Regions from separate parts of the Dactylosporangium sp. NPDC005555 genome, predicted to be linked through region 3. Evidence: riboswitches for the same ligand, from Rfam matches in the RefSeq annotation. Region 3 holds a riboswitch; each other region holds the start of a gene.

Region 1 (5,385 bases), on a different contig from region 3:
GGGTCCCCGGGTCCGAGTCCCACACCATAGAGCCGACCGCTGTCCACTGTGGTCATTCCTTCTCGTCCGCGATGGCGTTGACGGCGGCGGCCGTCATCGCGCTGCCGCCCCGGCGGCCGTGCACGACCAGGTGCGGCAGGTCGGTGGCGGCGAGCGCCGCCTTCGACTCGGCCGCGCCGATGAAGCCGACGGGGATGCCCAGCACCGCCGCGGGCCGGGGCGCGCCGGCCGCGATCAGTTCGAGGAGCCGGAACAGGGCCGTGGGCGCGTTGCCGACGGCGACGACGGCGCCGTCGAGGCGGTCGCCCCACAGGTCGAGGGCGGCGGCGCTGCGGGTGGTGCCGAGCCGCGCGGCGAGGCCGGGGACGCGCGGGTCGCGCAGCGTGCACAGGACCTCGTTGTCGCGGGGCAGCCGGGCGCGGGTGACGCCGGAGGCGACCATCTCGGCGTCGCAGAGGATGGGGGCACCGTCACGGAGTGCGGCGCGCGCGAGTCGCACCACGTCGCCGCCGTGCCCCACGTCGGCGGGCAGGTCGACCATCCCGCACGCGTGGATCATGCGGACGGTGACCTGGGCGACGTCGGCGGGCAGCCCGGACAGATCGGCCTCGGCGCGGATCGTCGCGAACGACCGCCGGTAGATCTCGGCGCCGTCCTTGACGTAGTCGAAGCTGGTCACGACGTCACCTCCGCTGCGCTCCGGCGCCGCCGTGCCCCAATACTGCAACCACGGTGACCAGCCACTCCGCTACGCTCCGGGCCGGTCACGACGTCACCTCCGCTACGCTCCGGCGCCGCCGTGCCCCAATACTGCAACCACGGTGACCAGCCACTCCGCTACGCTCCGGGCCGGTCACGACACCACCCGGTAGCCGTCGGCGGTCGCGAGCATCTCCACGTGCCTTCCCTTCGGTGCGCCGCAGCGCCGTTCGCAGCCGATCCAGTGCACCGGCAACGCGTGGTCGAGGCCGCCCGCGACGGCCGCGCGGGCGTCGGCCCGCACGTCGGCGAGGGCCTTGGCGCACCCCGGCCGGCCCGCGCACGCGGTGACCCCGGCCCACGGTGAGGCCGGGTCGGTGACCAGCCCGGCCGCCGTCAGCAGGGCCTCGACCGCTCCAGCTTCATCGACCGGCACGTCGGGCACGACGACGGTCCGCCACGGCGTGACGATGATCTCTCCCGGCGAGGCCGCGACGAGTGCCGCCGACTGCTCCTGCGTCAGCAGCCCGAGTGGTACGACCACCGTCAGCGCGACCGGTCCCCCGGCCTGCGGTGTCCGTCCGACGGCTGGCCCGGCGCCGCCGTCACGGCGGCCGATGCCGGTGTCGACGGTGGCGGCCAGCCGGGCCGCGACCCGGGCCGGGCCGTCGGTCAGCTCCGCCAGGCGCCACGCGGTGCCGCCCTGCGAAGCGCGTTCCGCCAGGAACGCCCGGGCCGCCGCAAGCAACAGCTCAGCGGGATCGTCCCAGCCCCCTGCCACGGTCGGACCGGCTGGATCGCCGCAGGTCCGGGGCGTCGTCAGGCCGGCCGGGAAGCCGCAGGTCCGGGCCGTGGTGGGGGCGCCGGCGAGGAGGAGGCGGTCGCCGTGCAGGCCGACGTCGCCGCCGAGCGGGGACACGTCGCCGCGGCCGTCGTCGAGTGTCGCCAGGAACCGGCCCGGCAGCGCGGCGAGGGACGGGTCGGCGCACAGCCCGGCGTCGAACGCGGCCACCACCGGCCGCACGTCCACGAGACCGGCGCCGTCGCGGCCGCTGAGCGGGCTGGCGATGATGTTCCGCACCCGCTCGTGGGTGTCCGACGGCAGGAGCCCCGCCTGCGACAGCCGCGCGGCCAGCTCCAGCTCCGCGCCCGGCCGCAGCGCCCTGACCTGCACGTTCCCCCGGGAGGTGAGCTCCAGCGCGGGGTCGCCGAGGTCGGCGGCGGCGGCCCGGAGCACGGCCAGACCCTCGGCGGGCAGCCGCCCGCCGGGCAGCCGGACGCGGGCCAGGCCACCGTCGGCCGCCGCGTGGACCTGCACGGCGCCGGGGCACCGGTCCGGGGCGTCGCGTCCACTGGCAGCCTGCACGCGCCGGATACTACTGCGCAGGGCTTCGCTTGACTCAAGTCTGCGCCGACCGGCAGAGTTGGCGGTGCTGCAACGGCGACGTGTGGAGGAAGCCGGTGAGATTCCGGCGCGGTCCCGCCACTGTGACCGGGGAGCGAGTTTCCGACGGAGGCCACTGGGCGCGAGCCTGGGAAGGCGCGGGGACGAGCGCCGATCCGGGAGCCAGGAGACTCTCCGCCGCCGGACCTTTCCCGACCGACTTGGGGCGCGGACCCCGAGGGAGGACCCCGGCGTGATCCTGCTGTTGTCGACGTCCGACACCGACCTGCTCAGTGCCCGCGCGAGCGGCGCGGACTTCCGGCTGGCCAACCCGTCCCGCACCGCGGTGGAGGACCTGCCCGCCCTGGCCGAGGGCGCGGACCTGGTCGTCGTGCGGTTCCTGGGCGGCTACCGGGACTGGCAGGAGGGCTTCGACACGCTGCTGCGGCTGCCGCCGTCACGCCCTTCCGGCAGCTCCCGGCTGCCGGTGGTCCTGCTCGGCGGCGAGGCGCTGCCCGACGCGGAGCTGATGCGGCACTCCACCGTGCCCGCCGGCGTCGCGGCGCAGGCGCACGCCTACTTCACCGAGGGCGGCCCGGCCAACCTCGCCGAGCTGCACCACTTCCTCTCCGACACCGTCCTGCTGACCGGCCACGGCTTCGCCCCGCCGGCGACCACGCCCACCTGGGGACCCCTCCAACGGGAGTCGACGGCGGACGGACCGACGGTCGGGATCATCTACTACCGGGCGCATCACCTCGCCGGCAACACCGCGTTCGTGGAGACGCTGTGCGAGGCGGTCGAGGACGCCGGCGGGCGGGCGCTGCCCGTGTTCGCCTCGTCGCTGCGGGCCGCCCCGGCGGAGCTGCTCGACACGCTGCGGCAGGCCGACGCGCTGATCGTCACCGTCCTCGCCGCGGGCGGCACCCGCCCCGCGGACGCGCAGGCGGGCGGCCAGGAGGAGGCGTGGGACGTCGGCGCCCTCGCCGCGCTCGACGTGCCGATCCTGCAGGGACTGTGCCTGACCAGCTCCCGCGACGCCTGGGACTCCAGCGACGACGGGCTGTCGCCGCTCGACACGGCCACGCAGGTCGCGATCCCCGAGTTCGACGGGCGGATCATCACGGTGCCGTTCTCGTTCAAGGAGATCGACGCCGACGGGCTCACCGTCTACGTCGCCGACCGGGAGCGGGCCGGGCGCGTCGCCGGGATCGCCGTCGGCCACGCCCGGCTCCGGCACCTCCCCGCGGCCGACCGGAAGATCGTGCTGATGCTCAGCGCGTATCCGACGAAGCACGCCCGGATCGGCAACGCCGTCGGCCTCGACACGCCCGCGAGCGTGGTCCGGCTCCTCGACGCGATGCACGCCCAGGGGTATGCCGGCGCGGACGGGTTCCCGAAGGACGGCGACGCGCTGATGCACACGCTCATCGCCGCCGGTGGGCAGGACGTCAACTGGCTCACCGAGGACCAGCTGCGCGGCAACCCCATCCGCATCTCCGCCGACAGGTACCGGACCTGGTTCCAGACGCTGCCGGACGCCCTGCGCGAGGAGATGGAGCGGCACTGGGGCCCGGCGCCCGGCGAGCTGTTCGTCGACACGTCCCGCGACCCCGGCGGCGAGATCGTCCTCGCCGCGCTGCGTGAGCGCAACGTCGTGGTCATGGTGCAGCCGCCGCGCGGCTTCGGCGAGAACCCCGTGGCGATCTACCACGACCCGGACCTGCCGCCGAGCCACCATTACCTGGCCGCCTACCGGTGGCTCGCCGACGAGTTCGGCGCCCACGCCGTCGTGCACGTCGGCAAGCACGGCAACCTCGAATGGCTGCCCGGCAAGACCGTCGGCATGTCCGCGTCCTGCGGCGCCGACGCGGCCCTGGGCAACCTGCCGCTGATCTACCCGTTCCTGGTCAACGACCCGGGTGAGGGCACCCAGGCGAAGCGCCGCGCGCACGCCACCCTGGTCGACCACCTGATCCCGCCGATGGCGCGCGCCGAGTCGTACGGTGACATCGCCCGCCTCGAGCAGCTCCTCGACGAGCACTCGACGATCGCCGCGCTCGACCCGGCGAAGCTGCCCGCGATCCGCGGCCAGATCTGGACGCTGCTGCAGGCCGCCCGGCTCGACCACGACCTCGGCCTGGCCGACCGGCCCGGCGACGACGGCTTCGACGAGCTGATCCTGCACATCGACGGGTGGCTGTGTGAGATCAAGGACGTGCAGATCCGTGACGGCCTGCACGTCCTCGGTGTGGCGCCGTCCGGTGAGGCGCGCGTCGACCTGGTCCTGGCGATGCTGCGGGCCCGGCAGCTGTGGGGCGGCGCCGTCGCGCTTCCCGGCCTGCGTGAGGCCCTCGGGCTGTCGGAGGGTTCCACCGCACGGGTCACGGTCGACGAGGCCGAGGCGCAGGCCCGCGCCCTGGTCGCGGAGATGGAGTCACGGGGCTGGCCCACTACCGACATCTCCGACATTTCCGATTCGGCGGATGTGGTACGGGTGCTGGAGTTCGCCGCACGGGAGATCGTGCCCCGGCTGGCCCGCACCACCGACGAGCTGACGATGGTCCTGCACGCCCTGGACGGCGGGTATGTGCCGGCCGGGCCGAGCGGGTCGCCGCTGCGCGGCCTGATCAACGTGCTGCCGACCGGCCGCAACTTCTACTCCGTCGACCCGAAGGCGATCCCGAGCCGCCTCGCGTGGGAGACCGGGCAGGCGATGGCCGACTCGCTGCTCGCCCGTTACCGGGCCGACCACGGCGAATGGCCCCGCTCCGTCGGCCTGTCGATGTGGGGCACGAGCGCGATGCGCACCGCCGGCGACGACATCGCCGAAGCGCTCGCCCTCCTGGGCGTCCGGCCCGTCTGGGACGACGCGTCGCGCCGGGTGGTCAGCCTCGCGCCCGTCGACCTCGCCGAGCTCGGCCGTCCGCGCATCGACGTCACGATGCGGATCAGCGGCTTCTTCCGCGACGCGTTCCCGCACGTCGTGGCACTGCTGGACGACGCGGTGCAGCTGGTGGCGGGCCTTCCGGAGTCCCCCGACGACAACTACGTGCGCGCCCACGTCGCTCTTGACGTGGCCGCGCACGGCGACGAGCGCCGGGCCACGCTGCGGGTCTTCGGCTCCAAGCCGGGCGCCTACGGTGCGGGCATCCTGCCGCTCATCGACAGCCGTAACTGGCGCGACGACGCCGACCTCGCCGAGGTGTACGCCGTCTGGGGCGGCTACGCGTACGGCCGCGACCTCGACGGCCTGCCCGCCCGGGGCGACATGGAGGGCGCGTACAAGCGGATCAGCGTCG
Region 2 (5,385 bases), on a different contig from region 3:
CAGCTCGTCGACGGCCGTCCGGGCGCTCTGCTCGACCGCCGCCAGCGCCGCTCTGGCCTTGCCTGGGTCCCGCTCCAGCACGCGCCGCCCGGCCGAGGCCTGCACGCCCATGACGGACACGTGGTGGGCGACGACGTCGTGCAGCTCCCGCGCGATGCGCAGCCGCTCGCCCATCACCGCCCGCTCGCCCGCCTCGGCCTGCGACGCCCGCAGCTCCGCCGCCTGCACCTCGAGCTCGTGCTGTCGCCGCGCCGAGGTCCAGGCGGTCTCGCCGAAGAAGTACGCGAAGCCGAAGATCAGCATGTTGACCAGGATGCCGTTGATCACCACGGCCAGGATCGGCGACACCGGCCCGATGGCGTCGCGGAACGCGCCCGCCGACAACTGAGGCAGCTCGATCAGGTACCACGCGCCGAGCCAGACGAACATCGAGCCGATGAGCACGAACCGCAGCCAGATCGCCCGGCGGTGGTCCCGCGCCCAGGCGCCCAGCGTGTAGAAGACACAGAACAGCGCCCCCGAGGTGAGCTGCTGCTCCGGGGCGGCGCGGGCCTGCCCGGCGATGTACGCCGCCGACACCACCACGGCGACCACCTCGGGCCAGCGCCGGCGCCAGGCCAGCGGCAGCGTGCCGGCCATGGCCCAGAAGATCTGCTCGGCCAGCGGCGGTGGCGGCCCGAACGTGAACAACCCGGCGCTGCGCGCGAGCGTCAGGTTGAGCAGCGCGATCCCGGCGACCGCGATCCCGACGACGAGGTCCGTGCGCTGCTGCCGGGCGGTCGGCGCGGGCCGCCGCCAGTCCAGGACTTCACCGGCACTCATGCCGGCGACGATGGCACATGATCCGCGCTTCGCGCGAGTCAGGCGGGACCGGCGTTGTGCTGCCGGCAGCGGCTCTCGACCGTATCCGCTCCCATCACCACGCCTCGGTCACCGAGCTGCTCGCCGACCTCGTCAGCCGAAAGGTCGGCGAGCAGGGTGCCGGTGAACAGGCGCATGATCGCGATGTAGTCGTCCGCGGCGTCAGCGGCATCCCAGCCGGCCGGTGTGCTTCGCTGCGGACCGTGCCGTCGACGACCGGAGTCCTGCTGGTCGCCCGGACGTCCTGCGCGGAGAAGTTTCGCGCAGGAGCTGTCGGCAGGTCGAGGCGGCCGAAGGCGCCGAGGTGGTTGGCGATCAGTGCGGCGACGATGAGCATGAGCAGCTCAGTCGTCTGCTTGCTCACCCCGGTCGGCGAGGGCCGGGTCGAGCAGCACCAAGACAGTCAACGCCGCAGTATCAGCATGGCGGCCGCCGGGACACCGCAGTTGGCCACGATCAGCAGTCCGAGCGCCGCACGGAAGCGCCAGCGCACCACCGGCTCGAATCGGGACAACGCCCGTGCCAGCGCCGGGTCATCGCCCGTGACCTGCTGTTCGATCTGCCGTAGATACCACAGTTCCTCGTCGTCGAGCATCAAACCATCCGTCAGCATCTGCCGGTCATCGGACCACCAGTGATCATCGCTGCGGAATATGACGAATGTTCTGCGGGCGGACGACAGTCACAACATGTCTTCCAGGAACGACATCGGGGTGGTCGCTCTGTGTGACCGGGCGGCCGTCTGCCTCGTTGAACGTCACGCCGGTCCGCCTGCGCCGGTGCCGCTGATTCCTGCGAGGGGAAGTGCCGTCTGATGCGCCGAAGGTTCGCTGCTGTTGCCGTGCTGGTGTCCGCGCTGGTGATGGCCGCTGGGGCTGCGGTTGCCGGGCAGGCGCTGCAGGGTGTGGTGTCGCAGCAGCCGGTGGTGTGGACGCCGAACGTGCTCGACGGCGCGATCGCCGGGATGGCGGTGGTCGGTGACACCGTCGTGGTCGGCGGAAACTTCACGACCGTTGCTGACGCGGCAACCGGCAGCCGTGCCGCGCGCCGGTCGTTGTTCGCGTTCCAGCTCGGCACCGGCCGGATGCTGGACTTCGCGCCGGAGCTGAACGGCCGGGTCACGGCGGTCGCCGCCGGGCCGGGTGGGACGGTCTACGCCGCGGGCACGTTCACGAAGGTCGACGGCGATGCCTGGCCAGGCCTGGTCCAGCTGGACCTCGCCACCGGCCGCCGGGTGGCGGGGTTCACCGCCACCGCAGGCCCGGGACAGATCCGCACCATGACCTCGTCCGGTGCGTGGCTGTACGCCGGGGGCAGCTTCACCACCATCAGTGGGCAGCGCCGCGCTGGACTGGCACGGCTGTCGGCCACGACCGGCGTCGTGGACCCCGGGTTTGACCTGCGGCTGGCCCGCCGCGACGGCGGCACCGTCAAGGTCGAGTCGGTCGCCGTCACCCAGGACGGCAACCGCCTCGCCGCGGTCGGCGCGTTCGACACCGCGGCCGGCATGCCGCGTGCGCAGCTGGTGCTCGCCGACATCGGCGGCCCCGCGGCAGTGAGCGGCTGGTCGACCGACGCCTACACCCGCAAGTGCAAGACCTTGTACGACAGCTACCTGCGTGGGGTCGACTTCGCCCCGGACGGCTCCTACCTGGCCGTCGCCGCGACCGGTGGGATGGCCGGACCGGCGCTGATGTGTGACAGCGTCGCCCGGTTCGACGTCACGGGCAGCGGTGTGCACCCGCCGGTGTGGGTCAACCGCACCGGCGGCAACACCCTGTGGTCCGTCGCGGTCACCGACGCCGCCGTGTACGTCGGTGGGCACCAGCAGTGGATGGACAACCCACGCGGCCGCAAGAACGCCGGCCCGGGTGCCGTGTCGCGGCCCGGGATCGCCGCCGTCGACCCGGTCACCGGCAAGGCACTGTCATGGAACCCGACCCACAGCCGAGGTGTCGGCGTCGAGGTCCTCGTCACCTGCCCCGCCGGGCTCCTGGTCGGTTCCGACACCGACCAGCTCGGCCGCGCCTACCACGGCCGCATCGGCCTGCTCCCCGTCGTAGCGACCTGAAACGAGACGGTGCGGAGCATCGAACGGGTACGTCGGCGGCCGGGCGGCGATCGTAAACGGGCGGGCGCCTCGAGGTGAGGCGCCCGCCCGGGATGCCGATCGTCAGTTGCCGCGCAGTTCGGCGGCGGCGGCGACGAGGTGCCGCAGTGCCGCCTCGACCTCGGGGTAGCCGCGGGTCTTCAGGCCGCAGTCGGGGTTGACCCAGAGCCGTCGGGCCGGGACGGCGGTGACGGCGCGGCGCAGTGCCTCGACGACCTCGTCGTGGGACGGCACGCGGGGGGAGTGGATGTCCCAGACGCCGGGGCCCACGCCGCGGCCGTACCCGATGGCGGCGAGGTCGTCGAGGACCTCCATCTTGGAGCGGGACGCCTCGATGCTGGTCACGTCGGCGTCGAGGGCGTCGATCGCGGTGATGAACTCGCCGAACTCGGAGTAGCACAGGTGCGTGTGGATCTGCGTGCCGTCGGCGACGCCGCTCGTCGCGAGCCGGAACGAGCCGACAGCCCAGTCCAGGTACGCCTGCTGGTCCGCCTTGCGCAGCGGCAGCGTCTCCCGCAACGCCGGCTCGTCGACCTGGATGACGGTGATCCCGGCGGCCTCCAGGTCGTTGCATTCGTCGCGCAGCGCGAGGGCGACCTGGTCGGCGGTGTCGGCCAGGGGCTGGTCGGTCCGCACGAACGACCACGCCAGGATCGTCACCGGCCCGGTGAGCATGCCCTTGACGGGCTTGCTGGTCAGGGACTGCGCGTAGGTCGACCACTCGACGGTCATCGGTGCCCTGCGGGCCACGTCGCCGTAGATGATCGGTGGGCGGACGCACCGGGACCCGTACGACTGCACCCATCCGAGATCGGTGGCCGCGAAGCCGTCGAGCTGTTCGCCGAAGTACTGCACCATGTCGTTGCGTTCCGGTTCACCGTGCACGAGCACGTCGAGGCCGAGGTCCTCCTGCAGGCGGATGACGTGCTGGACCTCGTCGCGCATCCGGTCGGCGTAGCCGGCGGCGTCGAGGGTGCCTTCCCTGACCGAGGCGCGGGCCTTGCGCAGTTCGGAGGTCTGCGGGAACGACCCGATCGTCGTGGTCGGCAGGTCGGGCAGCAGCAGCCGCTCCTGCTGCACCCGGGCCCGGACGGCGTAGGGGCCCCGCTGCCGGTCCGCCGGGGTCAGCGCCTCGAGCCGGGCCCGGACCGGCGCGTCGCGCCATGCGGCCGGGATCGGCGGCAGCGCGGATAGCCCAGGATGGTGCTCTGCCCGAATGCGGTGCTCACCACAGGGGGATCCTTCCCTCGAAGTCGCGACGACCTCAGGGAAGGGGAAAGCGGGAAGACCCGGCTTCCGCCCTGACCCTCCCGAGGGGTCGCCGGCGGCGCGCACCGGTCGGTGCGCGCAGTGCGGGCAGGTCTTCGGACTTGCGGGCGCGACACCGACAGGTGCCACCTACTGGCCGTCGCTTCCCAGACCCCGCAAAGGGTCCAGTGCTTGATGACGGCGGTCGTTCCCACTCACCGCTGCGGGGCAGTCCCGGTCTCACACCGGGTTCCCTCTTACGACGCCCCGTCCTTGCGAACGGGGCGAACCAGCACTGCCGGCCATCGTACGGGTGCGCCGGCAGCACCGGAACCCCGATCAGAAGTCGTCGTCGAAGCTGACCGTGCCGGTCACCCCCACCTGGTACGCCGACACCCGGCGTTCGAAGAAGTTCGACAGCTCCTGCACGTCCTGCAGCTCCATGAACGCGAACGGGTTCCGGCTGCCGTACAGCGGTGCGATGCCGAGGGTGGCGAGTCGCCGGTCGGCGACGTGTTGCAGGTATTCGCGCATGTCGGCCAGGGACATGCCGGACACGCCCTGCTCCAGGAGGTCCGCGGCGAACTGGACCTCGCACTCCACGGCCTCGGCGAGCATCTCGCGGACCTGCGCCTCGAGGGCGGCGTCGAACAGGTCGGGTTCTTCCGCCCGTACGGTGTCGACGACGTCGAACGCGAACGCCATGTGCATCGACTCGTCGCGGAAGACCCAGTTGGTGCCGGAGGCGAGGCCGTGCAGGAGGCCGCGGGAGCGCAGGAAGTACACGTAGGCGAAGGCGCCGTAGAAGAACAGCCCTTCGATGCAGGCGGCGAAGCAGATCAGGTTGAGCAGGAACGCCCGCCGGTCGTCGCGGGTCTTCAGCTCCCGCAGGTCGCCGAGCGAGTCGATCCACCGGAAGCAGAACTCGGCCTTGCGCGCGATCGACGGGATGTTCTCCACCGCCGCGAACGCCTCGAACCGCTCGGTTTCGTCGGTGACGTAGGTGTCGAGGAGGTTCAGGTAGAACTGGACGTGGACGGCCTCCTCGAACAGTTGCCTGGAGAGGTAGAGCCGTCCTTCCGGGCTGTTGACGTGTTGGTACAGGTTGAGCACGAGGTTGTTCGCGACGATCGTGTCGCCGGTGGCGAAGAACGCGACCAGCCGGG
Region 3 (5,385 bases):
TGGACGGCGGCGAGCGCGGCCTCCACGGCGTAGCGGGTCGGCGGGTGCCGGCGCAGCGCGGCGGTCAGCAGGTCGGTGCCCTCACGGATCTGCCGGGTGTCCCAGCGGGTGCGGTCCTGCTCGGACAGCAGGACCAGCCGGCCGCCGGCGCCGCGGGTGTCCCTGCGGGCGTCGACGAGCAGCATCAGCGCCAGCAGGGCCGTGGCCGAGGCGTCGTGCGGAACCAGCAGCCGCAGTACCCGCGCCAGGGCGATCGCGGCGTCGACCAGGTCCTGCCGGACCAGCGTGTCGCCGACCGGCGCCGCGTGGCCGGTGGTGAAGACGAGGTGGATGACGTCGAGGACGGCACCGACGCGCTCCGGCAGGTCGTCCGGCGACGGCACCCGGAACGGGATGCGGGCCGCGCTGATCTTCCGTTTCGCGCGGGTGACGCGGGCCGCCATCGTCGGCTCCGGCACGAGGAACGCCCGCGCCACCTCGGCCGTCGTCAGGCCGCACACCAGGCGCAGCGTCAGCGCGACCTGCGCCTCCCGGGACAGCGCCGGGTGGCAGCAGGTGAAGATGAGCCGGAGCCGGTCGTCGTCCTCCCCCGGCCCGGGCGTCGCCTCCTCGGTGACCAGCAGCGGCAGCGCCCGGCGCAGCGCGGACTCGCGGCGCAGCACGTCGAGGGCCCGGTTGCGGGCGACGGTGGTGAGCCACGCGCCGGGCCGGTCCGGGACGCCACCGGCCGGCCAGGAGCGCAGCGCCCGCGCGAACGCGTCCTGGACGCATTCCTCGGCGAGGTCGAGGTCACGGGTGACGCGCACCGTCGCGGCGAGCACCCGGGCCCACTCGCGACGGTGCACCTCGGCGATGCCCACCGGTGGCTCGGCGGTCACCCGTGGTCCGGACGGTCGTGGTCCACGATCGGGCGGATCTCGACGCCGCCGTGGCCGGAGGCCAGCTCGGGCAGCATGGAGGCGGCGGCGATCGCGGCGTCCAGGTCGGCGGCGTCGATGACGTAGAAGCCGCCGAGGGCCTCCTTCGCCTCCAGGAACGGACCGTCGGTGATCATCGGGCCGCCGCGCAGCGTGGTCGCCGTCGTGGACGGCTCCAGCTCGTGCCCGGCGAGCACGGTCGCGGCGGCGCTGAACGCCCGGTGGCCCTCGCCCTTCTCGTGCCGCTCCTGCTCGGATTCGGCGTCCCAGCGCTGCTCGTCGCCGTAGATGAGGATGAGGTACTTCGCCATGGTCCGTCCTGTCTGCTCGGGGACTTTCTACCCTGACGACGATCGGCGCGGCGCCGAATTCGACAGGTGGTCCCGCGCGTTCTCCGGTGTGCGGCTACCAGCGGTCGTGGTGCACCGCCTCCGAGAGCGGGGTCCGCCGCCGCCAGCCGTGCCGTTCGAGGTCGGGCACCGTCTCCAGGTGCGTCACCGGCCCGAGGCACAGCCACGCGACGGGCCGGACACCGTCGGGGATGCCGAGCAGGTCCCGCACGAACGGCTCGCGGTAGAACGACACCCAGCCGACCCCGAGGTCCTCGGCGGTCGCGGCCAGCCACAGGTTCTGGATGGCGAGGCAGACGGAGTAGAGCCCGGCGTCGGCGATCGCGTGCCGTCCGAGCACCGCCGGTCCGCCGCGGCAGGGGTCGTACGTGACGACCACCGACAGCGTCGACTCCAGCACCCCGTCGATCTTGATCCGGGCGAAGGTCGCGGCCGCCGGCCCGTCGAGGGTCGCGGCGAACGCGTCCCGCTCGGCCCGGACGTGCGCGTGGAACGCGGCCCGCAGGCCGGGGTCGCGGACGAGGACGAAATCCCACGGCTGCGACAGCCCGACGCTCGGCGCGGCGTGGGCGGCGCGCAGCACGCGGTCGAGGACGTCACCGGGGATCGGCGCGCCGGTGAACTGGCCGCGCACGTCGCGGCGGCGGTGGACGACGTCGTACAGGTCGGTGCTCATGAGGGCAGGCTCCCGCTGCTCAGGCCGCCCCTGCGGACGGCCGGTGACCGCGAGGCCGGTCTTCGGACTCTCGGATCAACGCCTGCACCGTCCGCCTTCCCGGCCCTCGGGCCAGTGACCGCGCACCGCGAGGGCGCGCCTGGACGGCAGCTCCCCGATCACCGCGGCGGGCCCGTGCCGGATTCACACCGGCTTCCCGATTCTCCCCGGTCGCCTTCCGGCTTCCGGGGCACCTCGCATCAGTTCATGCCGCCTGCGAGCTTACGGCGCCACGGTCCGGAAGCCGGCACCACGGCGTTCCTTCGGCGACACGTCACCGACGGTCCGCGGCGCGCGTCCGCTGTGGGCGACGACCTCGACCTGACGGCCGCGATCAGCCTGCCAGCGGGACCTCGTGTTCTACTTACTCAACGACCCGGGATCCCTCGATCGAGGACGGCCGGTCGAGCAACGCGAAAAGCAGGGCGAGCGCGGCGAGGCCCAGGCACAGGGCGGCGCCGTCGGCGAGGGCCGGTGCCGGCCCGCCGGACGTGGCGGCGGTCGCCAGGAAGATGCCGCTCACGGCCGCGATGCTGACGCTCGCGGCGAGCCGCTGCGACAGCTGCAGCAGCGCCGCACTGAGCCCGTTCACCCCCGGTGGGGCGTGGGACAGGGTCAGCGCCTGGTTCGGCGCGATGACGAACCCGCCCGCCGCGCCGATCACGAACTGGCTCGCGGCGAGCGCCCACACCACCGGCCCGGCCGGCAGGACCTCGACCGCCGCGATCGACGCGGCGATGCTCGCGACCGCCACCCCGAGCGCGACCGTGGTGCCCCGCCGCCGCAGCCCCGAGGTGAACGCGGACGTGAGCGCGAACCCGACGGCGCTCGGCAGGGCGATGGCCGCGGCGGCGAGCGGCGGATGGTGCAGGCCGTCCTGCAGGTACAGCGACAGCACCAGATTCAGCGCGAGGGTGGCGCCGAAGTAGCACATGGCGACGAGCACGCCGAGGACATAGCCGCGGTTGCGGGTCAGTGCCGGCAGGAGGATCGCGCTGCGGCCGAGCGCGGTCCACCGCCGCTCCCACGCGAGGAACCCGGCGAGGCCGGCGCCCGCCCCGGCGAGCCACCACCAGCCGCCGGTGCCGACGACGGACAGCAGCGCGGCGAGGGTGGTGCCGCCGAGCAGCAGCAGACCGCCCAGGTCGAGGTCGCCGCGGTGGCCCGCGGGCCGGCCGGCGGGCAGGACCCGCAGCGCGAGGGGGATCGTCACGACCGCGAACGGCAGGTTCGCCAGCAGCACCAGCCGCCAGCCGAGCCCGTCCCCGGCCAGCTGGAGCACCACACCGCCGAGCAGCGGGCCGAGCATGCCTGCCACGCCGCCGACGAAGGCGTACGCGCCGAGCGCGCGGGCCCGGTCGCGGCCGTGGAACAGGTCCTGGAACAGCCCGATGATCTGCGGGTTGACGACGCCGGCGCCGAACCCCTGGACGAGGCGGGCGGCGGCGACGACCCAGCCGTGCTGGGCGGTGGCGGCCACGACCGCGCTGACGGCGAACACGGCGAGCCCGCCGGCGAACAGCAGCCGCCGGCCGTACAGGTCGCCGAGCCGCCCCGCGGGCACGAGCGCCAGCCCGAACGCGAGGGAGTACCCGGCCAGGATCCACTGCAGCGACGCGGTGCCGGCGTGCAGCGACCCGCGCAACGCCGGCACCACGACGTTCAGCACCGACTGGTCGAGCAGCGTGGTGAAACCGGCGCAGAGGCAGACCGCGACGACCCACCGCGCCCCGCCGGCCTTGACCGGCGCCGGTGCGGTGGTCAGTGACACCCGTCGAGCATTACATATTTATCCGATCGGAAATAGGGTTATGCGTGTCACGCCGTAGAGTGCGCGGGGTGAAGCTGCGCGGAGTCCTGCTCGACCTCGACGGCACACTGCTCGACCACGAGGCCGCGGTGACGACCGCCCTGCGGCGCTGGCTGCCGTCGATCGGCGTCGCACCGTCGCCGAAGCTCAGGGCGCTGTGGTCGGCGGTACAGGAGCGGCACCTGACGGACTGGCGGGCCGGGCGGATCACGTTCCAGCAGCAGCGCCGCCACCGCGTCCGCGACTTCCTCGCCGCGATCGACCGCCCCTGCGACGGCCCCGACGAGGAGCTCGACACCATCTTTTCCGGGTTTCTCCGCCTGTACGAACTGTCGTGGGCCCCCTACGACGACGCCCGCCCCGCCTTGCGGGCGCTGCGGCGGGCCGGACTGCGGACCGCGGTGCTGACGAACGGCATCGAGGAGCAGCAGACCGCCAAGCTCGCCACGATCGGCCTGCGCGACCTCGCCGGCCCGGTGTACACCGCCGAGACCCTGGGCCTGTTCAAGCCCGACCCCGCCGTGTTCGCCGAGGCGTGCCGCCGCTGGGGGCTGCCACCGGCGTCGGTGGTGAGCGTCGGCGACCGCCACGACCTCGACGTGCTGCCCGCCAGGTCCGCCGGCCTGCACGCCGTCCACCTGGACCGCGACGGGACCGGCCCGTCCGGCGAACCCCACCGCGTCATGTCCCTCGCCGGCCTGCCCGCCGCGCTCCTCGCCCACTGAGACCCAGGCCTCGGTGCGGGTTGTCCAACGGTGTCCAACGACGGGCTATTGACGGACGTCATATCGACAGAATGCGTCCATGGCGGCGGCGCAGCTGGTACATGATGAACCCGGATGGAACTATCGGGAGCGGACCCGGCAGGGCGGGGTGCTGCAGCACACCGGCAGGTTGCGGGCCTGGCGCGAGGACGGTGGGCGGCTGCTGGCGATGCTCACCGTGCACCCGTACTTCGAGGACTACGGGTGCACGATCCCGGAGCAGGTGCGGGCGCGGTTCCCGTTCTCGGGACGGCTCGTCGACGTGGTGTCCTACGAGCCGGGCTGGTGGGGCGGGCGTTGCCGCTACCACATCGCCGACCCGGCGTACGCGGCCGTGCAGCGATGGATGTCGGCGGACGCGCGGGCCGTCGCCCGGCGGCTGGGGCCAGGGTTCCGGATCGACGACGAGGCCGACACGACGTTCGGGCAGCTCGGCGCGTGACCGCCAAATAGGCGTAAATTCGGGCAAAACCGCATGAAGGACCTAGTACGCCCGTAGCGTCGGGTTGATGAGGATGGTTCACAGGCTGGCGGCCGGACTGGCCGCCCTCGCGGTGACCGGTGCCCCGGCCCTGACCGCGAACGCCGCACCCGCCGCCGCGTCCGAGGATCTCAAACCGGCGCTGCTCACCCCCGCCGACCTGCCCGAAGGGTTCATGCCGATCGCCGCCGCGACCGACGACGACGGCGCCGTCAGCATCGGGGGCAACTTCCCGGGCTGCCCGTCCCTCGCGCCGGTGACCGGCGACGGCACCGCGTCCGCCGCCGTCACCTACAGCAAGGGTGTCGTCGGGCCGTACCTGACGCACGCGCTGGTGCGCTTCCCGGC

What was found. Region 3 has a riboswitch for cobalamin ahead of bluB (5,6-dimethylbenzimidazole synthase). Riboswitches for the same ligand answer to the same signal wherever they lie in the genome.
Region 1: another riboswitch for cobalamin. It lies ahead of cobN (cobaltochelatase subunit CobN); the one in region 3 lies ahead of bluB (5,6-dimethylbenzimidazole synthase).
Region 2: another riboswitch for cobalamin. It lies ahead of metE (5-methyltetrahydropteroyltriglutamate--homocysteine S-methyltransferase); the one in region 3 lies ahead of bluB (5,6-dimethylbenzimidazole synthase).

The regions. Positions count from the first base shown of each region.
Region 1 is NZ_JBEXDG010000103.1:8,481-13,865, forward strand. Features, by position in the region: gene ABZS58_RS49110 (precorrin-2 C(20)-methyltransferase) at 1-56, opposite strand, end outside; gene ABZS58_RS49115 (precorrin-8X methylmutase) at 53-679, opposite strand; gene ABZS58_RS49120 (precorrin-3B synthase) at 854-2,065, opposite strand; cobalamin riboswitch at 2,111-2,298, shown strand; gene cobN (cobaltochelatase subunit CobN) at 2,337-5,385, shown strand, end outside.
Region 2 is NZ_JBEXDG010000021.1:102,054-107,438, reverse strand. Features, by position in the region: gene ABZS58_RS24330 (sensor histidine kinase) at 1-822, opposite strand, end outside; gene ABZS58_RS24325 (hypothetical protein) at 861-998, opposite strand; gene ABZS58_RS24320 (DUF3040 domain-containing protein) at 1,265-1,456, opposite strand; gene ABZS58_RS24315 (PKD domain containing protein) at 1,676-2,932, shown strand; gene metE (5-methyltetrahydropteroyltriglutamate--homocysteine S-methyltransferase) at 3,035-4,306, opposite strand; cobalamin riboswitch at 4,309-4,528, opposite strand; gene ABZS58_RS24305 (ribonucleotide-diphosphate reductase subunit beta) at 4,559-5,385, opposite strand, start outside.
Region 3 is NZ_JBEXDG010000004.1:80,133-85,517, reverse strand. Features, by position in the region: gene ABZS58_RS06300 (sigma-70 family RNA polymerase sigma factor) at 1-821, opposite strand, end outside; gene ABZS58_RS06295 (YciI family protein) at 875-1,228, opposite strand; gene bluB (5,6-dimethylbenzimidazole synthase) at 1,323-1,943, opposite strand; cobalamin riboswitch at 1,979-2,195, opposite strand; gene ABZS58_RS06285 (MFS transporter) at 2,347-3,753, opposite strand; gene ABZS58_RS06280 (HAD family hydrolase) at 3,822-4,517, shown strand; gene ABZS58_RS06275 (hypothetical protein) at 4,597-4,998, shown strand; gene ABZS58_RS06270 (hypothetical protein) at 5,066-5,385, shown strand, end outside.